4 regions of the Rhizobium sp. 10PS4 genome follow, and region 2 is predicted to be linked to each of the others. Evidence: predicted binding sites of a transcription regulator. Region 2 holds the regulator's gene; each other region holds the start of a gene.
What was found. The regulator LexA, encoded in region 2, represses DNA repair genes until DNA is damaged. The targets are predictions, from matches to a motif close to TGTTCNNNNTGTGTTCNG.
Positions count from the first base shown of each region.

Region 1: a site for LexA is predicted at 3,693-3,710, ahead of dnaE (DNA polymerase III subunit alpha). Genes of this name have one in related genera too.
Region 3: a site for LexA is predicted at 1,672-1,689, ahead of RWJ89_RS03820 (ribonuclease T2 family protein). Genes of this name have one in related genera too.
Region 4: a site for LexA is predicted at 2,672-2,689, ahead of RWJ89_RS18375 (ImuA family protein). Genes of this name have one in related genera too.

Region 1 covers NZ_JAWDIW010000008.1:35,960-41,305, forward strand. Annotated here, with positions in the region: gene dnaE (DNA polymerase III subunit alpha) at 1-3,456, opposite strand, end outside; gene RWJ89_RS16400 (DUF5680 domain-containing protein) at 3,959-4,423, shown strand; gene RWJ89_RS16405 (ABC transporter ATP-binding protein) at 4,437-5,120, opposite strand; gene RWJ89_RS16410 (lipoprotein-releasing ABC transporter permease subunit) at 5,135-5,346, opposite strand, start outside.
Region 2 covers NZ_JAWDIW010000004.1:202,548-207,893, reverse strand. Annotated here, with positions in the region: gene gltA (citrate synthase) at 1-642, opposite strand, end outside; gene RWJ89_RS09060 (ComEC/Rec2 family competence protein) at 933-3,365, shown strand; gene lexA (transcriptional repressor LexA) at 3,346-4,065, opposite strand; gene RWJ89_RS09050 (VOC family protein) at 4,264-5,160, shown strand; gene kdsA (3-deoxy-8-phosphooctulonate synthase) at 5,157-5,346, shown strand, end outside.
Region 3 covers NZ_JAWDIW010000002.1:178,218-183,563, forward strand. Annotated here, with positions in the region: gene RWJ89_RS03810 (DMT family transporter) at 1-583, opposite strand, end outside; gene RWJ89_RS03815 (alpha/beta fold hydrolase) at 616-1,545, opposite strand; gene RWJ89_RS03820 (ribonuclease T2 family protein) at 1,704-2,444, shown strand; gene ettA (energy-dependent translational throttle protein EttA) at 2,543-4,192, shown strand; gene RWJ89_RS03830 (ArsR/SmtB family transcription factor) at 4,356-5,346, shown strand, end outside.
Region 4 covers NZ_JAWDIW010000009.1:107,110-112,455, forward strand. Annotated here, with positions in the region: gene RWJ89_RS18350 (VOC family protein) at 1-381, opposite strand, end outside; gene RWJ89_RS18355 (hypothetical protein) at 509-742, opposite strand; gene RWJ89_RS18360 (HpcH/HpaI aldolase/citrate lyase family protein) at 879-1,799, shown strand; gene RWJ89_RS18365 (DUF1737 domain-containing protein) at 1,799-2,005, shown strand; gene RWJ89_RS18370 (metallopeptidase family protein) at 2,110-2,547, opposite strand; gene RWJ89_RS18375 (ImuA family protein) at 2,709-3,653, shown strand; gene RWJ89_RS18380 (Y-family DNA polymerase) at 3,664-5,109, shown strand; gene RWJ89_RS18385 (error-prone DNA polymerase) at 5,106-5,346, shown strand, end outside.

The sequences.
Region 1 (5,346 bases), on a different contig from region 2:
GGCGGCGGCAATCTCCGGCGTGATGCGGTATTTCTCCGGCAGCACCACCTCCACCTCACGTTTGCCCTCCTCCTTGATGACGATGAAGGAAACGAGGCCGTCGCCCTTGGCATTCAAATGGCCGGCAACCATTCTCAGCGGTCCGGAGTCTCGGACATAGACGCGCAGCGCCTTCTGCATCTGCAGCGACTTTTCCTCCAGCGACTGGATTGTCTGGATCCGCAGGCCGATGCCCTCCGGCCGCTCCTCGCCCGTCGCGGTCAGCACGAAGGATTTTCCCGACTCGAGCACGTCGCGATACTGGTTCAGCATTTCCGAAAACAGCACCGCTTCGAACTGGCCTGAAGAATCCGAAAAGACGATGATACCCATCTTATTGCCGGTGCGGGTCTTGCGCTCCTGCTTCGAGATGACGGTACCGGCAAGGCGCGCATTGGCCGCGCCCTGTTTGATGGCGGCGGAAAACTCGGCAAAGGTCTGCACCCGCATCTTCTGCAGGATGTTGTTGTAGGAATCGAGCGGGTGGGCCGTCAGATAGAAGCCCAGCACCTGGAATTCCTTGAGCAGCCGTTCGGAGGGGAGCCAGGGCGAGAACGGCGGCAGCGAGATCTTCTCAGGCCCCGACGTCAGCGTGCTGCCGAAAATGTCCGACTGGCCGCTCAGCTTGTTCTCCTGGGCACGCTGGGCATAACCGAGAACACGGTCGAGGCCGGCTGCCAGCTGGGCGCGGTCCATGTCAAAACAATCGAAGGCGCCGGCATAGATCAGGCTTTCGAGCACGCGACGATTGACCTGGCGCGGATCGATGCGCAGGCAGAAATCCTCGATGCTGGCAAAGGGCTTGTCGCCACGCACCTCGACGATATGGTCGACGGCGGATTCGCCAACGCCCTTGAGGGCGGCGAGCGCGTAATAGATGCGGTTGTCGCCGGTCTCGAAATGGCGGAAGGAGGTCTGCACCGAAGGCGCGATCACCTCGATGCCGAGGCGTTTGGCATCCTGACGGAAATCATTGACCTTTTCCGTGTTGGACATGTCGAGCGTCATCGAAGCCGCGAGGAATTCGACCGGATAATGCGCCTTCATGTAGGCCGTCTGGTAAGAGACGATGGCATAGGCGGCGGCGTGCGACTTGTTGAAGCCGTAATTGGCGAACTTCGCCAGCAGTTCGAAGATATTGTCGGCCTGCGGCTTCGATACGCCATTCTTGACCGCGCCGACGACGAAGCGTTCGCGCTGCTGGTCCATCTCGGCCTTGATCTTCTTGCCCATGGCGCGGCGCAGAAGGTCGGCTTCGCCCAGCGAATAGCCTGATAGTACCTGGGCGATCTGCATCACCTGTTCCTGGTAGACGATGACCCCTTGCGTTTCCTTGAGCAGGTGGTCGATCATCGGATGGATCGATTCCAGCTCTTCGTCGCCGTGCTTGCGGGCATTGTAGGTCGGGATATTCTCCATCGGACCCGGACGATAGAGTGCCACCAGCGCGATGATGTCCTCGATGCAGTCCGGCTTCATGCCGATCAGCGCCTTGCGCATGCCGGCACTTTCCACCTGGAACACGCCGACCGTCTCGCCGCGCGACAGCATCTCGTAGGTCTTCTTATCGTCGAGAGGAATGGCCGCGAGATCGACCTTGATACCGAGCTTGGCGACGAAATCGACCGCGACCTTCAGCACGGTCAGCGTCTTCAGGCCGAGGAAGTCGAACTTGACGAGGCCCGCCTGCTCCACCCATTTCATGTTGAACTGGGTAACCGGCATATCCGAGCGCGGATCGCGATACATCGGCACCAGTTTGGAAAGCGGCCGGTCGCCGATGACGATGCCGGCGGCATGGGTCGAGGCATGGCGGTAAAGCCCCTCGATCTTCTGGGCGATGTCGAGCAGCCGCGCGACAACGGGTTCTTTCGCCGCCTCTTCCTGCAGCTTCGGCTCCTCCTCGATCGCTTTGGACAGCGGCGTCGGGTTGGCCGGGTTGTTCGGCACGAGTTTGCAGATCTTGTCGACCTGGCCGTAGGGCATCTCAAGCACGCGGCCGACGTCGCGAAGGGCGGCGCGCGCCTGCAGCGAACCGAAGGTGATGATCTGCGCCACCTGCTCGCGGCCATATTTGGCCTGGACGTAACGGATTACCTCTTCGCGGCGATCCTGGCAGAAGTCGATGTCGAAGTCCGGCATCGAGACGCGTTCCGGATTGAGGAAGCGCTCGAAGAGCAGCGAAAAACGCAAGGGATCGACGTCGGTGATCGTCAAGGCATAGGCGACCAGCGAACCGGCACCCGAACCACGGCCGGGACCGACCGGAATGTCATGCTGCTTGGCCCATTTGATGAAGTCGGCAACGATCAGGAAGTAGCCGGGGAAACGCATGCGCTCGATGACGCTGAGCTCGAAATCCAGTCGCTCGCGATAATCCTTTTCCTCATAGCCCGGCGACATGCCGAGCGTCGAAAGCCGCATATCCAGCCCTTCGACCGCCTGGCGGCGCAGCTCGCCCGCCTCGGCGCGTTCGGCCTCCTCGGCATCGTCGGTCGCACCCGTGAAGCGCGGCAGGATCGGTTTTCGCGTCTTCAGCACGAAGGAGCAGCGCCTGGCGATCTCGATCGTATTTTCCAGCGCTTCCGGCAGGTCGGCGAAGAGCTTGACCATCTCGGCCCGGCTCTTCAGATAGTGATCCGGCGTCAGGCGAAAGCGGCTGTCATCGGAGACGATGGCGTTGTGCGCGACCGCCATCAGCGCATCATGAGCGTCGTAATCGTCGCGAGTCGGAAAGAAAGCCTCGTTGGTCGCAACCAGCGGCAGGTCGTGGGCATAGGCGAGCCCGATGATCTTCTGCTCGTGCCGCTTGTCGTAGGTGCCGTGCCGCTGCAGTTCGACATAGAGCCTGTCGCCGAAGAGGCGCTTCAGCGTGAGCAGCCGGGCTTCCGCCTGAGCGGGATGGCCTTCCTTGATCGCCACGTCAACCGGCCCGGTCAAGGCGCCGCTCAATGCGATCAGTCCTTCCGTGCCTGCCTCCTCCAGCCAGGAGGCGCTGATATGAACAGCCTGGTTGCTCTCGCCGCCGAGATAGGCCCGGCTGACGAGATCGACCAGCCGTTCGTAACCGGCATCCGTCGCGGCAAGAAGAACAATCGACGGCAGCTTGACCAGAGCCTGCTGACCGCCGCGCTTTTCCGTTTCCAACCCGTCTCCCATATCGATCGAGACCTGGCAGCCGATGATCGGCTGCAGGCCGTCTTCCATCGCCTTCTGGGAGAATTCGAGGGCGACGAACAGATTGTTGGTGTCGGTAATCGCAATCGCCGGCTGGCTGTCGCCGGTCGCCTTGTAGAGGATCTTCTTCAGCGGCAGTGCGCCCTCGAGAAGCGAATAGGCGGAATGGACCCTCAGGTGGATGAAACTCGGCGTGCCGCCGGTCGCCTCGCCCGTTGAACCCTTTGCCGTATCCGCCATGACATGCCTTCCCAATCACCCGAATGAATCGGACGCATTGTCGGCATAGAGGGCGATGATGTCCAGAAGAAGTCCCGCGTCCGGACCGCATGATTGCCATACGGTCCCCTGAAAACTTTAGAGCGCCATGACGATGAGCGAGAAGCTGGCAACGAACATTGCGATGGAGGTGAATGCTGCGATATCACGGATCATGTCAGTCATCGGGCTCTCCTTTACTCGTTATGTTTTCAATTTGTTCCATGTATGTTCTGTTGTCAACAGGAATCTTTTCCTTCTTTCTTGTGTTTGAAAATCCCAGGAAATAGGTGACGAATTGGCTAGGGGCCGGCGCTCGATGTGATCGGCAGCAGCCTTGCCCTTTCCCGATCCGCCGCAGATCGGGCATGGTGCTCAGGCGGCAGACCTCTTCAGGGCGACTCTTTATTTCTGGCATATGTTCCCTTTTTGTTCTTTACATGCCGCGGCACATTTGCCAGCATCTAGCTGAGAGGAGAATGGCATGTTGGATATTGCGATATTGAACGAATTCGTCGTGGAGGCGAAGGCTGCGACCTATGTCGGCGGCGGCGTAGCGCGCTTGCCCTGCCGGCCGGGTGCCCACGATATCGGTTACGAACGCGGCGACTGGCGCTATCTCGACAGCTATTTCGGCGGGACCGATTTCGCCGGACAGGAAGTGGTGTGGCTTGCCGACGAGCCGGTCTGGGCGATGAATTATTTCGGCTGCGTCATTGCGCCTGAACTCATCGACGGCACAGCAGCCGGAGCAGTGATCAAGGCTGCACTTTCGGCGATGTATCACGAGGGCCGGTTTCTTGACGGGATGGAATTCGACCATCCGTTCGGCCGCTATATCGACAGCAGCGAAGGCGGCTGCGAGCGGTTCATCGGCCACGAATGCATCATGGTCGATGGCCAGAAGGCCTATATGCTCGACTATCGCGGCGGATTGATCATCCCTTGATCTGATCTGGGCCTCAGAAATCGACGATCTTGCCGTCCGAAATCGTTACGCGCCGATCCATGCGGCGGGCGAGTTCGTGATTGTGGGTGGCAATGAGGGCAGCAAGGCCGGACTGGCGCACCAGCGCTTCCAGCGCGTCGAAGACGTAGCTTGCCGTTTCGGGGTCGAGATTGCCGGTCGGCTCGTCGGCAAGAAGCAGGGTCGGCGCATTGGCGACGGCGCGGGCAATTGCAACGCGCTGCTGCTCGCCGCCGGAAAGCTCGCCCGGGCGATGCGAGCCACGATGGCCGATGCGCATATAATCGAGCAGCTGGCCGGCCCGCTCTCCGGCTTCCTTCCAGGAAAGCCCGGCGATCAGTTGCGGCATCATGATATTTTCGAGCGCCGAGAATTCCGGCAGCAGATGGTGGAACTGATAGACGAAGCCGATTTCGCTGCGGCGGATGGCGGTGCGTTTCTCGTCGCTCAGGCCATCACAGGCATGGCCGTTGATGTTGACCTCACCACCGTCCGGATGCTCCAGCAGGCCGGCGACATGCAGCAGTGTCGACTTGCCGGTGCCGGAAGGGGCGACGAGAGCGACAATCTCCCCCTTCGATATCGAAAAATCTACGCCCTTCAGGATTGAGAGCAGCGTACCGCCCTGCCCGTAATGGCGCTCGACGCCGGTAAGCTGGAGTACGACGTTGCGTTTCATGAAGGCGGCATTCCTTATTCGTAGCGCAGGGCCTGCACCGGATCGAGCCTGGAGGCACGCCAGGCCGGGAAGATGGTCGCGATGAAGGAGAGCGTCAGCGCCATGACGACGATCGAGATCGTTTCGCTCAGATCCATCTCGGCCGGCAGCTGGCTCAGGAAATAGACCTGCGGATTGAAGAGTACGGTGCCTGAAATCCAGGAGAAGAACTGGCGGACGGATTCGA
Region 2 (5,346 bases):
CGGATTGACTACATATTCCTCGCAAGGCACGGCAAAGCACATGCGCAGGAAGTTCGAGGCATAGTCGAGGTCGTTCTTCGGATAAACGAAGGGCTGGCCGATATGGTATTTGTAGGCCATGGCGGCAAGCGTCGGCATCTTGGCGATCATGCGCAGGCTGGCGACCATGCGCTGGTGCGGATCGGTGATGTCGGTGGAGTCGTGATAGAAGGCCGACAGCGCGCCGACGCAGCCGCACATAACGGCCATCGGATGCGCATCGCGGCGGAAGCCAGTGAAGAAGCGGCTCATCTGCTCGTGCACCATGGTGTGGTGCGTGACGCGGTAATCGAAATCCTTCTTCTGCACGGTGGTCGGCAGTTCGCCGTAAAGCAGGAGGTAGCAGACTTCGAGGAAGTCGCCGTGCTCGGCGAGCTGCTCGATCGGATAGCCGCGATGCAGCAGGACACCTTCGTCGCCGTCGATGTAGGTGATTTTCGATTCACAGGATGCGGTCGAGGTAAAACCCGGATCGTAGGTGAAGGAAGCCGTGTTCTTGTAGAGGGCACCGATATCGATGACGCTCGGGCCGATCGTGCCGCTTTTGACAGCAAGGTCGACAGACTTGTCACCGATTTTTATTGTAGCGCTTTGATCCGTCATGCTGATCCTCCGAAATGGCGGTGGCGCCATAAAAGCGCCATAGGGGTTAAGCGTCCTCACCGATAGCTATATGATCGCGAAGCTAATGCCAAGTTACCGTGATGGCATTTTGTGCATTGCGGTATCACCTTTTAGGCACTGCAGCGATGAGCCGCACGCATATCGGAAGCCGATGATTCGACTGGTCTTTTGGCGCTCGCGATTTTCCCTCATATTTCAATCGATTATTCTTGCCGGATTTGATTTGAGGTTGCATTCTGGCCGCCTTCGCAGCCGGGCTTGGGCGGTTCATGCAGGAGTTGACGACAGTCGAATTGCGGCCGGAAGCAGGCGAAGGCCTTGCCGACTCCTCCAGTTTTTCACCACCTGTCGTGGTGACGCGACCGACACGGACGCAGTCGGCGACACCATTGCGCCACCGGCTGCCGGCCGCAACCTCGCAATTGCTGCGTGCCGGCATGCGCATGCTGGGCGAGGAGGCGGACCATGGCCGCCTGCTGCTGTTCTCGCCGGTCTTCCTCGGCGCCGGGTCAGCCGTTTGGTTTCTCGCGGCATCGGATTTTCCTCTCATTGCATCGCTGCTCTGCCTGTTGGCGCTGACCTTGGCGGTTCTCATTGCCAGCCGCAGCCGGGCCGCGGTGCGGGCAACGCTGCTGGCGCTTTCGCTCGTGGCCTGCGGCATGGTCACGGCGCAGTTCGAGAGCCGGCGGGCTTCCACCGTGATCCTCGATTCCGCCGTGACGACGACGGTGACCGGCCGCGTCGAGCGGCGCGAAGGCGACGGTCGCGGGCGGTGGCGCTACATTCTTGCCGTCACCGGCACCGAGGCGCCACAGGTGAAGCGGCCGCCGGAACGTATCACCGCGATCGCCCGCGGCGCGGACGCGGCCTTCGAGATCGGCGATATCATCACCGGCAGGGCGCGGCTGACGCCGCCGGCGGGCCCAGCGCTTCCCGAGCTCAACGACTTCTCCTTCAGTGCCTATTTCGACGGCATCGGCGCCAACGGTTTCTTCTACGGTGCACCGACGAAGGTCGATGCGCAGGCAGGTCCCCAGGCTGCAAGATCGACAGCGGAAGCGCTGCTCGAAGGTCTCTACCGGCTGCGCAGCGGCATCGGCGACCGCATAAGGTCGATCCTGCCCGGCGACACCGGTGCTTTTGCCGCTGCTCTGGTGACGGACGAGCGGCGCGCCATTTCGGATGCGACGACGGAGGCGCTGCGCCAGTCCGGTCTGGCTCATATCATCGCCATCTCCGGTCTCAACATGGCGCTGTCGGCCGGCATCTTCTTCGTCGGCTTCCGGATGCTGCTCAGCCTCTTCCCCGGCATCGCTGAGGCCTACCCGACGAAGAAGATCGCTGCCGCCGGCGCGCTCATCGCCGTCACCGCCTATTTCCTGATCTCCGGCTTTGCGGTCTCTGCCGAACGCGCCTTCATCATGATGGCCATCATGTTGATTGCGGTCTTCTTCGACCGGCCGTCGATCAGCCTGCGCAATGTCGCGCTCTCCGCTCTCGTCATCATTGCCATTTCGCCGTCCGAGGTCTTGGGACCGAGCTTCCAGATGTCCTTTGCCGCGACATTGGCGCTGGTCTCGGGCTATCAGCTGTGGAAGGACCGGCGCGTCCGAGAAAACGCCTTCCTGAAGCTGCCGATCATCAGGCCGTTCGTTACGGTTGCCGGTTTCTTCGGCGGCGTCTTCCTGACCTCGCTGATCGGCGGTTTTTCAACCGCGCTGTTTTCGATCGAGCATTTTCATCGCCTGACCGCCTACGGCCTGCCGGCAAACCTCGCGACAATGCCGATCATCTCCTTCATCATCATGCCGGCAGGTCTGCTGGCGATGCTGCTCATGCCTTTCGGTCTGGATGTTTGGGCTTGGAAGATCGTCGGATTCGGCCTCGATTTGGTGATCGCGGTTGCAAAGACGGTGTCCGGCTGGGGTGGCAATATCGACGTGGGCCGCTTGCCCGCCTGGTATTTCGCCGTCGCCGTGGCAGGCTTTCTGCTGCTGACGCTGCTCCGCACCCGGTTGCGCCATGTCGGCACATCGATTATCGCGGTCGCAACGCTCATCCTGCTGCTTCTGCCGGGTCCCCGTCCGCCGGATCTGGTGATTTCGGAGGATGGCAGTCTCGTCGCGGTCGTCGCGGCGGCGGCAATGGCTTCCAACCGTGAAAGACCGCCGGACTTCATCTTCGACCAGTGGCAGAGAGCGCTGGTCCTGCCGGGGCATAATCCGCCGAAGATGCTGAATGGTCCTGCTATCCCGCCTGAGGGAGAAGACCGCCGCGTCAGGCTTTCCCGCGATCAGCAGAACGAAGCAAGGACCGCGATGCGGACGGCCGCAGCGGCCGGTGACGCAAACCGCTTTTCCTGCGTCAAGAAGGCCTGGTGCACATCAAGGCTTGGCAATGGTCAGGTGGTAACCGTCATCGACAATGCCGCCTATCTCGGCCCGGCATGCGACGCGGCCGATATCGTCGTGACGTCCGTGCGCCTTCGCTTCAACAACTGCCGCTCAGGTGCAACGCTCTTCACCGGCGAGACGCTGCGCAGGACCGGATCCGTCGAGTTGCGCTTCACGGACGCCGGCCCGGAGGTGGCAACCGCCTTCGATTCATTGTCGCGGCCATGGATGCGCCATCGCGCCTATGACTGGCGCAGCAACAGTTTTACCGAATCCGGCCTGGCCAATGTCAGTGATAGCGGCGAATGAGACCGACGAGCTTGCCCTGAACCTTGACGCGGTCCGGCCCGAAAATCCGGGTCTCGTAAGCCGGGTTGGCCGCTTCCAGCGCGATCGAGGCGCCCTTGCGGCGGAAGCGCTTGAGTGTCGCTTCTTCGTCGTCGACCAGAGCAACGACGATGTCGCCGGGACTTGCGGTGCTGCCGTTGCGGATGATCACGGTGTCGCCATCGAAGATGCCGGCGTCGATCATCGAATCGCCCTTGACCTCCAGCGCATAATGTTCACCGGAACCGAGCATGTCGGCCGGAACGACGATGTCATGGGTGTTGTTCTGGATCGCCGAGATCGGCACACCGGCAGCGATTCGGCCCATGACCGGCACCGAGACCGAGTTGCCGTTGTCGGCGACGGGTTTTGCGGGAGCAGGAGTGGCGACCGGCTGCAGTTTGCCAAGGCTACCCTCGATGACGCTCGGCGAAAAGCCGCGCCGGGGCTGAATGCTGGGGCTGTAGGCCTCCGGAAGCTTGATGACCTCGATCGCGCGGGCGCGGTTCGGTAGGCGGCGAATGAAGCCTCGCTCCTCAAGCGCAGTAATCAAGCGATGAATCCCGGACTTGGAGGCGAGGTCCAGGGCATCCTTCATTTCGTCGAAAGATGGCGGAACGCCGGATTCCTTCATGCGCTCATGAATGAAAAGGAGAAGCTCCTGTTGTTTGCGCGTGAGCATCGACGTTGTGACCTCGTGATTGAAACAAATCCAGAACAGACACTATATGTTCCATATGTGTTCCGCAAGTAGCTAAATTTCCGTAAAACTTGGCGCCAACTCGTTGAGATTTTTATTTTCATTCGCCGGATTGGCACAGAAGTCTTGCATTGAGGGACGCGCCATCGCACATCTCTTGCCGTTTCCAGGAGGGATATCATGAACGCGCATTCCGCCAAACCGCACCCGCTGGATCATGTCGTGCTGCCGGTCGTCAACATCGATCTGGCGCGCGAGAGGCTCGGCAAGCTCGGCTTCACCGTTGCCGCCGATGCGTGCCATCCCTTCGGAACGGAGAATGCCTGCGTCTTTTTTGCCGACAAGACCTATCTGGAGCCGCTCGGGATTGCGAACGTCGAGGAGAGCAACGCATCTGCGCGCCAAGGTAATGTCTTCACTGCCCGCAACCAGGCCTTCCGTTTCCGCTGTGGCGAGGAGGGGCTCTCGGGGCTGGCTTTCGGCAGCAAGGATGCCGGCATCGATCATCAGGATTTCGTCGGCAACGGATCGAGCGCTGGCGAGATGCTGCAGTTCACCCGGCCGATGACGATGCCGGACGGTTCCGAGACGATTGCCGGCTTTAAGCTGGCTTTCGCCGGCGACCTGCGCGCGCCTGATCTCCTGTTTTTCACCGTCGAGCGCGTCAATCCGCTACCGGCCGACCGCGCGGCGCTGGAGACGCATGCCAATGGCGTCACCGGCATAGTTGAGATCGCGCTTTGCACGCCAGAGCCGGCCGCCTTCGCTGCCTTCGTCAGCCTTGCCGTGGCGCAATCGGCAGTCGAGAAAACCGGTTTCGGCGTCGATATTGCGGCATCGAATGCGAAAATCAGCCTGATGACGCCGGAAGGGCTGGAGGCATATTTCGACGTCGCCGTCTCATCCGCAGATCGCGGCCTGCGCGGCCGGGCAATCCTCTTTGCTGTCGCCGATCTTGCCGTGACAGAAGCGCATTTGGCTGCTAACGGGGTGACATACACGCGCAAGAACAATCGCATTCTGGTGAAGCCCGCGCCCGGGCAGGGCACGCTCTTCGCCTTCGAGGAAACACGATGAGCACTGATACGAATTCCGAAGTCAGGATCGGCGAAGGCCAAGGCCAGGTCACCTTTTCCAATACCGGCCGTCTATCGCTGATTGCCGGTCCCTGCCAGATGGAGAGCCGCGACCACGCCTTCATGGTTGCCGGCACGCTGAAAGAGCTTTGCGGAAAGCTAGGCATCGGCCTCGTCTACAAGAGCT
Region 3 (5,346 bases), on a different contig from region 2:
TGCTCATCTGGAATTGCATCGCCCAAGGGTCCTCCCTGTGCGAGAGGACGCGGGTCATCAGCACGAAGATGGCGATGCAGAGCGCGCTGACGACGGGCAGAAGCGCGATGTAGCCGACCTCTTCGAAACTCGGCTGGATGATCAGCATCGCCCCGAAAAAGCCGACGCCGCAGGCGCTATAACGCCGCCAGCCAATCGTCTCCTTCAGGAAAATGCCGCCGAGGATCGTCAGCATGATCGGCTCGACGAAGAAGATCGCAATCGCGTCGGCGACCGCCATGTATTTCAGCGTGGTGACGAAGGAGATCATCGAGACGGTGATGATCGCGCCGCGGATGGCATGGAACAGGTTCTGGCGCCAGGAAAAATCGGCGAAGCTGCGCCGCCATATTACAATCGGCAGCATGCAGACGGCCTGTACGGCGAAGCGGCCGGCGGTGATCTCCGCGGACGGGACTGTGACGATGGCAAGCTTGGCGAAAATATCGATGAGCGGCGAGAACATCACCGAGATAAACATCAGCACAAGCCCCATCGTCACGTCGGAGGCGGACGAAACGGGGCGGGCGGACGTGCTGTTCATGATGAAATCCCCGTACTCAGGATATTGGTCGCTCAGGATCTTGCGACGGCCCTGTCGCACCAGTCCGCAAAGGCTGCGATCGCCGCATCCGCGCCGATCTCATTCAGTGTTTCGTGCCGCATGTCCTGATATATCTCAGTGCTGATACGGGAGAAGCCTTGACCTTTCAAATGGTTTGACAGCCAGAGCACGGCTTTTCCACGTTCCGTCGCCGGGTCCTCTCCGCCACCGACGAGACGGATCGGCATGTCCCGGGGCAGCCGGTCGAGGTGGATTTTGTGTGGCGCGCGGAAAGTCAGTTCGAAGAGATCGAGCCAGAGAGAGATCGAGGCGTCGAAGCCGCAGAGCGGATCGGCGACATATTTGTCGACTTCATCAGGTCTGCGCGACAGCCAGTCGAACTCGGTGCGGCAGCCGGGAATGGATTTGCCCCAGGCGCCGAAGGTGAGCTTCGGCAGCAAGCCGCTCGGCACGTCGGAGCCCTTCAACATGCGCTCGGCAAGCAGGATCGCCTGGGCGGCGCGGCCGGCAAGGCCGACGGCGAAATTCGAATTCCAGACGGCGACGGCGTCGAAATCGGCCGGAGCCGTGACGGCAGCGTTGAGGGCGATGAGGCCGCCCATCGAATGGCCGAAAAGGATCACCGGCAAGCCGGGATGGCGGGAGGCCGCATGGCCGCGCATGGCGACGACGTCGCCGATCACCCTTTCGACGCCACTGCGTCGGGCGAAGCGGCCGATCGGCGCATCGGGCGCCGTCGTCTCGCCGTGGCCGCGGTGATCATGGGCGTAGACGTAATAACCGCGTGCCGCCATGGCCTCGGCAAAGGAGCGGTATCGTTTCGAATGTTCGGCCAAGCCATGGGATATCAACAGGATGCCGCGTGGAGGGGTGATGGCCTCAGCATGGTGATAGGCCAACGATGCCCCTGGCACGGCGAGCCTTTGCGTTTCAGAAAACATGTGGGTCCTCCCGGCGGCAACAGACCAGATCGCCGGGTAATTGCAACATGGTCATTTGATTATCCGATAACAAATTGCGGCCGTGTTGCGATTCAGGGTTGCGGTCTTTTGATTTTGATGCTTATTTGTTCCTGTATTGTTCTTTTTTGGGGGTTGAAATGAGCAGCATGCAGTTGCGTACCTTGACGTTTGCCGTGTCGATGATTGTTGCCGGCGCCGGCGTGGCGCAGGAGGCCGGCGGGCGCACCCGCTTCATTCTGGCGGCGAGCTGGCAGCCGGCCTTTTGCCAGACGAACCAGAAGAAGGCCGAGTGTGCGAGCCAGACCGGCGAGCGCCCGGACGCGACGAACTTTTCGTTGCACGGACTTTGGCCGATGCGGCAAGATTATTGCGGCGTGAGCGCCGAGCAGAAGGCCGCCGACAAGGATGGCGACTGGAACAAGCTGCCGGAGGTCACGCTTGCGGCCGAGACGAAGACGGCGCTGGCAAAGGCGATGCCCGGCACGCAATCCGGCCTGGAACGGCATGAATGGGTGAAGCATGGCACCTGCACGAAGATGAGCGCCGACGACTATTTCGGCGTCGGTGTGCATCTCGTGGGCGCGCTCAACGCGTCGGCGGTACGCGATCTCTTCGCTGCCAATATCGGCAAGCCGGTCAAAGCCGACGCGATCAAGGCGGCTTTCGACAAGAGCTTCGGGCCGGGTGCCGGCGACCGCATCAAGATGAGCTGCCGGCGGGCCGGCAATGTCAGGATGATCAGCGAGCTGACGATCGGGCTTTCGGAAGCCGCCGGGACAGCATCGGCGAAAAGTGCCGGCCTCGCCGATCTGATCCAGGGCGCTGGAAAAACGTCGTTCGGTTGTGACGAGGGCGTCGTCGACGCTGCGGGCTTTTGACCGGAAATCCTGAGTAAACCGGGTTTCGGCGTTGCCCGCAGGCGCTGTTTCGCCTACATAGCGGCACAATCGAAGTTTCCCGCCCGGAGCAGCGCAGCATGGCACGTCAGTTCATCTATCATATGTCCGGCCTCAACAAGGCCTATGGCAACAAGAAGATCCTGGAGAATATCCACCTTTCGTTCTACCCGGATGCCAAGATCGGTATCCTTGGTCCGAACGGCGCGGGTAAATCCACCGTGCTGCGCATCATCGCAGGCCAGGACAAGGAGTATACCGGCGAAGCCTGGCTCGCCGAAGGTGCGACGGTCGGCTATCTGGAGCAGGAGCCGCATCTCGATCCCAACAAGACGGTGTTCGAGAATGTCATGGAAGGTGTCGCCTCGAAGACGGCCGTCCTCGATCGTTACAATGAATTGATGATGAACTATTCCGATGAGACGGCGGAAGAGGGTGCCAAGCTTCAAGACGTCATCGACAGCCAGAACCTCTGGGATCTGGAAAGCCAGGTCGAGATGGCGATGGAAGCCCTGCGCTGCCCGCCGCGCGACGCCGAAGTCACCAGCCTTTCCGGTGGTGAGCGCCGCCGTGTCGCGCTCTGCCGCCTGCTGCTTTCGCAGCCGGATCTGCTGCTGCTCGACGAACCGACCAACCACCTGGACGCTGAAACCATCGCCTGGCTCGAAAAACATCTGCGCGACTATCCGGGCGCCGTGATGATGATTACCCACGATCGCTACTTCCTGGACAACGTCACCGGCTGGATCCTCGAACTCGACCGCGGCCGTGGCATCCCCTACGAAGGCAACTATTCGGCCTACCTGCAGGCGAAAGCCAAGCGTATGCTGCAGGAAAGCCGCGAAGACGCATCGCGCCAGAAGGCGATCAGCCGCGAACAGGAATGGATCGCTTCCAGCCCGAAGGCCCGTCAGGCCAAATCCAAGGCGCGTATCAAGTCCTATGAGCAACTGGTGGATGCCGCCGAGAAGCAGCGTCCCGGCGACGCGCAGATTATCATCCCGCTCAGCGAGCGCCTCGGCCAGGTGGTCATCGAGATGGACGGTATTACCAAGGGCTTCGAGGGCCGCACGCTGATCAACGACTTGTCGATCAAGCTGCCGCCGGGCGGCATTGTCGGCATCATCGGCCCGAACGGCGCCGGTAAGACGACGCTATTCAGGATGATCACCGGCCAGGAAACGCCGGATGGCGGTTCGATCCGCATCGGCGAGACCGTGCATCTCGGTTATGTCGACCAGAGCCGTGACACCCTTGCGGCCGACAAGACGGTCTGGGAGGAAATCTCCGGCGGCGCCGAAATTATCAAGCTTGGCAAGTTCGACATGAACTCCCGTGCCTATTGCGGCGCCTTCAACTTCAAGGGTGGCGATCAGCAGCAGAAGGTCGGCAATCTCTCTGGTGGTCAGCGCAACCGTGTTCACCTTGCCAAGATGCTGAAGGCCGGCGGCAATGTTTTGCTGCTCGACGAACCGACCAACGACCTCGATACGGAAACGCTGGGTGCCTTGGAGAACGCGCTGGAGAACTTCGCTGGCTGCGCCATCATCATCAGCCACGATCGCATGTTCCTCGACCGCCTGGCGACGCACATCCTCGCTTTCGAAGGCGACGGCCATGTCGAATGGTTCGAAGGCAACTTCGAGGATTATGAACAGGACAAGGTGCGCCGCCTCGGCCCCGATGCCCTCAACCCGGGTAGCCAGGCCCATAAGCGCCTGACACGCTGATTTCACTCATTGTTGCTTGCGGAAGCCCCGGTTCGGCCGGGGCTTTTTCATATCACGCCTTTGTCGCAATCTGAGCAGCCAATTTCGCGGAGAGTGCGAATTGCCGCTTGCCACCGCTTTTCAAATCACATAAAGATATCTTTATATCTTGATTGGATCAAAGATGAGCGAACCCTTGAAGCTTGGACTGGATGCGCTGGTGGACGTCTTGAAGGCGGCCGGCGAGCCCACGCGCCTGCGTCTTCTGGCGCTTCTTGACGGCGGCGATCTGACGGTGACCGATCTTACCGAAATTCTCGGCCAATCCCAACCCCGCATCTCCCGCCACCTGAAGCTGCTCGGCGAGGCCGAACTGATCGAACGCTACCAGGAGGGCGCTTGGGCCTATTTCCGCCTCAAGCAGGACGGTAAGGCCGCCATGCTGGTGCGGGCGTTGCTGAAGCATGTTTCCGAGAACGATCCGACCATCCTTCGTGACGGCGAGCGGCTGTCGCAGGTCAAACGCCAGCGCGCCGAGCGGGCACAGGCCTATTTCAGCCGCAACGCGGCCGAATGGGACGAGCTTCGCCGCCTGCATGCGGCCGATGAAGAGGTCGATGCCGCCGTCATCCGGCTGCTCGGCAGCCAGCCGATCGACTCGCTGCTCGATCTCGGCACCGGCACCGGCCGCATCCTCGAACTCCTGTCCGGGCTCTACCGCCGGGCGACCGGCGTCGATGCCAGCCGCGACATGCTGAGTGTGGCGCGCGCCAATCTCGACAAGTCCCGCATCACCAAGGCCACCGTGCGCCACGCCGATATCCTGAACCTGCCTTTCGAGGGACAGGATTTCGATCTGGTGACGATCCATCAGGTGCTGCATTTCTTCGATCAGCCGGAGATTGCGATCGCGGAAGCGGCGCGCATGCTCCGGCCGGGCGGCCGGCTCGTGGTCATCGACCTTGCGCCGCACACGCTCGAATATCTCCGCGACGAGCATGCGCATGTCCGTCTCGGTTTTTCGCACCAGGCGATGTCCGACTGGTTGCGCAAAGCCAGGCTCGACGTCGAGCAGGTTGTCGATCTTCATCCGGGTCAGCAAAGCGGGCAGGGGTTGACGGTCACCGTCTGGCTCGCGCGCGATCCGAGGCGCCTCATGGCTTCGCAGACGAGCG
Region 4 (5,346 bases), on a different contig from region 2:
ATCACGAAGCTGGCCATAGCGGTCGCCCCAGAACATCAGTTCGACCGGCATGACGACTTCGGCGCCGGCAGCAACCGCGCGATCCCACCAGAAATCGATATCGTCGATGATCAGCTGAATGGCGAAGCCTTCATGGCCTTTGAAGGGATGGCCGTAGTCAGGATAGGCATCCGACAGCATGAGGGAGCTGCCGTTGATGTAGAGATGCACATGCATCGTTCTGCCGCTCTCGTCGACCGGCACGAGATAGGCCTCTTCGGCGCCGAAAGCCTTCTTGTAGAATTCCGCAGCTTTCACCGCGCCGTCGACCGTCAGATAGGGCAGCAGGCCGTTCTTGACCGGTGGCATCTTGGTCGGGTTGCTCTCTGTCGTCGCATCCATGCTTGTCCTCCATTCGTTTTTGAGCGCCGGCTGAATGCCTGGCTGCTTCAAGGACGCAGCATGGAAGCGTGATCCGACAGGGTCGGCCGAATTTTTTCAGCGAACCAAATTTTTAGCGAAAAGGTGATCAGAGATCGATGATCGTGCCGCGGCCGTCGTTCCACACGCGCATCTCGCGCTTACCATTGTTTGCCTTGGCGCGGACCGGAGCAGGCTTCATCTTCATCGAAAGCGCGCGTCCGACCATGAGCACGGTCAGGATGCCGCCAACGGCGAGCGTCACCGAAAAGGTGAAAAGCAGCATGGCCACGAAAACGGTGGCGCCGGCAAGCATGAGGAAGATGGAGCGAATGTTCTGCATGGTTAGAGACCTTTCTTCGGAAAGGAATGTGGTCCTTCTCCTTCCTCTCTGCAAGGCAAGCATGGCTTTTTGTTGTTCTGCTAGATGTCTGGGGTGGCTGCTTGCTTCGGCTTTCAAAGCTTGGCACTAATTCGCCATGAGCCGAAACCCTACGACCCGCTCCATCCGCCTGCGCCGTTCGGTGCTGAGCGTGCCTGCCATCAATCCCCGCGCCCTTGAAAAAACCCATGCGGTCGATTGCGATGCGGTGATCTTCGATCTCGAGGATTCCGTGGCGCCGGAAAAGAAGGCGGAAGCGCGGGAAAATCTAAGGAATTTCTTTTCGGCTCGGCTGCTTCAAGGCAAGGAGCGGATCATCCGCATCAACAGTCTGTCCACCGATTTCGGCCTGGCGGACATGGAGCTGGTGATGGCGCTTGGTCCCGATGCCGTGCTGCTGCCGAAGGTCGACGAACCGCAGGATATCATGGCGCTCAGTGACCTTCTCTCCGAGGCCGATGCACCGGAAGATCTGCGCATCTGGGCGATGATCGAGACACCGCGCGGCATCCTGAATGCGGCTGTTATCGCCGCAGCCGGGCGCATGCCGGGCTCACGGCTCGATTGTCTCGTCGTCGGGCTGAACGACCTGCGCAAGGAAACCGGCGTGCTGCCGCAGCCGGGGCGAAGCTATCTCGTGCCGTGGCTGATGCAGGTCGTCCTTGCGGTCAGTGCCTACGGGCTCGATGCGATCGACAGCGTCTTCAACGATTTCAGGGACGAACAGGGTTTCGATGCCGAATGTCTGCAGGGCCGGGCCATGGGCTTTGCCGGCAAGATGCTGATCCATCCGGCGCAGATCGAGCCCGCCAACCGGCATTTCAGCCCGGATCCGGCAGCGATTGCGGAAGCGGAGGCGATCATATCAGCCTTTGCCGACCCCGCCTCCGATGGGCTGAACGTCATCAATGCAGGCGGGCGGATGGTCGAGCGGCTGCATCTTGTCCAGGCGGAAAGTCTGGTCCATAAAGCGCGCCTGATAGCAGCCCGCCAGGCTGCAGCACGAAAGACGATGTGATGAAACTCTACCGCTTCCTGACCGGTCCCGACGATGCTTCCTTCTGCCATAAGGTCACCGCCGCCCTCAACAAGGGCTGGTCGCTGGAGGGCTCGCCGACCTATGCCTTCAATGCCGCAACCGGTGCGATGCAGTGCGGCCAGGCCGTCGTCAAGCATGTCGAAGGCAAGGACTACGATCCCGAGATGAAGCTCTCCGAGCAGTGAGGTTTTAGCGCATAACCCCGAAAATCGTAACCGATTTTCGGAAAGGATTATGCGTGATTGAAAGTGATAGAGCGTCCTTAGCGCGTCCTTGGACGCGCGGCGCTCTATCGCTCGGCGGCTTCCTCGGCGCTTGCCTCGATCCGCTCCATGTCATCGTCGCTCAGCCCGAAATGGTGGCCGATCTCGTGGATCAGGACGTGGGTGATGATATCGCCGAGCGTCTCGTCGTTCTCAGCCCAGTAGTCGAGAATGGGACGGCGGTAGAGGCGGATGCGGTTCGGCATCTCGCCGGTTTCCACCGTGAAACGTTCGGAAATGCCCCTGCCCTCGAAAAGGCCGAGCAGATCGAAAGGGGTTTCCAGCGCCATGTCCTCGAAAACGTCGTCATCGGGGAAATCCTCGATCTCGATCGTGAGGTTGGTCGTCAGCTGGCGGAATTCATCCGGGAGATGGCTATAGGCCTCCATCGCCAGCGACTCGAAGGCGCTGATCGTCGGCGCATGGCGATCCCGCCAATCATCGCTCTGGTCTATGCGGGCCATGAACATTCCTTCCTTTGCGGGCCCATATAGAACCTTTATCGCCGATTTTCGAGTGCGGAATCAAAGGCAGGAATATTTTCATAGAAAATGGCCGTTGACTCTTCATTAGCTCTCTGGAATCTATAAGAACATAACAGGAACAAGACGGATCGGAGAACGCCATGGCGCAGCACGCCCTGGCGCGCGAGCGGCTTTTTGCGCTCCGCGAAACCATCGCCAGACTGGAGGGACGGCCCGCGCCGGCGCTTGCCGCAGCGGAACGGGAAGCCCTGGCGGAAGGACGTAAGACCCACCAGGAGCGCACGCTGCCGCCCCTGTCGTTTGGGGTGGAGTTTCTTGACGGGGCGCTGGAAGGCGGCCTGCCGCTCGATGCGATCACCGAATTCCGTTCCGCTCTGTCTCGCGATGCCGGCGCTGCAAGCGGGCTGGCGATGGCTGTTGCCGCGCGGCTGCAAAAACAGGAAGCGGATGCCGGCCGCCTTCTGCCGTTGCTCTGGATCGGCGATGCCGTCGGCACGCTGGAGGCAGGCCGTCCCTATGCTCCCGGGCTTCGGGATTTCGGGCTGAGCCCGGAGCGGTTTCTCCATGCCGCGCCGCGCAAGCTGGACGAGGCGCTCTGGCTGGCGGAGGCCGCGGTGGAAAGCGCTGCCTTCTCGGCCGTCATCTTCGAAGTACGGGGCAATCCTGCCCATTTCGGCCTGACCGAAAGCCGCAGGCTTAGTCTCAGGGCGCATGCTGCCCGCCGTCCGCTCTTTCTTGTCCGTCAGGCCGGGGCGGAGGAGGCAAGCAGTGCGGCCTTCCGTCTGCATGTCGAACCGGCCCCATCCGCTCTGCGGCCGTTGCCGGATGGATCGAAACTTTCCGGCAGCATCGGCAATCCAATTTTCCGTCTGACGCTGGAGAAGAGCCGCAATCCGGCCCCGCTCTCCTTTCTTCTGGAGTGGAATCCCCATGAACGCGAATTTTTCCCTGTTGCCGAACCAAACCTCGTTCGTCCTCCAGGCGAACAGTCAGCGCATTCTGGCGCTCAGCTTCCCGCATCTGCCAACGGACCGCATCGCCCGCAGGCGATGGGGGCTCTCCTGGCGTTCGAAAGGGCGTCCTGAAGGGCCGCCTATCGTCTGTTCCGGCAAGCTCAACAATGCCATGCGGCTGACGGCACTGGACGAGTTGGCCGAAAGGCTGGGGCTGAGGAAGGAGCTGGGCGTTGCCGAAGCGCGCGCCATGCACCCGCTGCTCGAGGTCGCGGAAGAGGATCCGGCAGCCGACCGCCGGTTGCTGGAGGCAATTGCCGACTGGTGCGACCGTTATACGCCGCTGGTGGCGTTCGACGACAAGGATGGCCTGTTTCTCGATATTAGCGGCTGCGCCCATCTTTTCGGCGGTGAAAAGGCGCTTCTTAGGGATGTGCTGTCGCGGCTTTTTCATATGGGGTTCGATGCCCGCGGCGCGATCTCATCGTCACCCGGCCTTTCCTGGGCCGCGTCCCGCTTCGGGCAAGGCGGCGTGATCGAGGACGAAGAGACGGAACATGTGCTGATGTCCTTGCCGGTTGCAGCCTTGCGACTGGAAGGACAAACCGTCGATGCCCTGAAGAAACTCGGTCTGAAATATGTCGGTGACGTTATCGATGCACCGCGGGCGCCGCTGACCCGCCGGTTCGGCCCGGAGCTGCTTCTGCGTCTCGACCAGGCGCTGGGACGTGAAGAGGAGCCGGTCTCGCCCCGGCGTCCTGTTGCCAGCCTCTCGGCCGAAAGCCGGCTGATCGAGCCCATCGGGACGGAAGAGCAGATTCTTGCCGTCACCAGGCAGGTCGCCTTATCGCTGCAGCCGTCGCTGGAGGCGCGGGGGGCTGGCGGGCGGGTGTTCGAACTGGTCCTGTTCCGCGTCGACGGCAGGGTTTTTCGTATCTCCGTCGGCGCTTCGCAGCCGCTTCGCGAACCAAAGTTCATCGCCGGGCTTTTTTCCGAACGATTGCAGGCGGTCTATGACGATCTCGATGCCGGCTATGGTTTCGAGATCCTGCGGTTGAATGTGTTGCGGCACGATCCCTTCAACGAGGCGCAGGGTGATTTCGAGGGCGACCGTCAGGGAGAGATCTCGCTTTCGGCTTTCGTCGACCGGGTCTCGGCCCGACTGGGTGCGGATTGCCTGCAAAGCTTTCAGCTCCGCGAGAGCCATGTGCCGGAACGCGCCGTCATCACGGTTCCTGTGATGGACAGCCTTCCCAGGCGGAAGGCAGCGCAGGACATCCAGCTTCCTTTCCGCGAAGAGCGCCCGCTGCGGCTCTTTGCAACGCCGGAGCCCGTCGAGACCATACTTGCCGAAGTGCCCGATGGTCCGCCGCAGATCTTCCGCTGGCGGCGCATGCAGCATCAGGTGGCGAGAAGCGAAGGGCCGGAACGGATTGCCATGGAGTGGTGGATCGATGGGGATGACGCCGAGGCACGTGACTATTTCCGCATCGAAGATGAGACCGGACATCGCTTCTGGATTTATCGGCGGGGCTTTTATGGTCAGGAGCTTGATCCTCGCTGGTTCATGCATGGCGTGTTCGCATGACAACCACGCGCGCATTCTTCGAGATCGGCACAAGGACGAATTTCTCGTTTCTTGAAGGCGCCTCTGGCCCGGAAGAGATGGTCGTACAGGCCGCTTATCTGAAGCTCGGCGGCCTCGGCATAGCGGACCGGAATTCGGTTGCCGGCGTGGTGCGGGCGCATGCACAGGCGGAGCAACTTGAGGAGAGATACAAGAACAGGGATGAGATTCTGGCCCAAGCGAAGAAGGAAGGAAAAA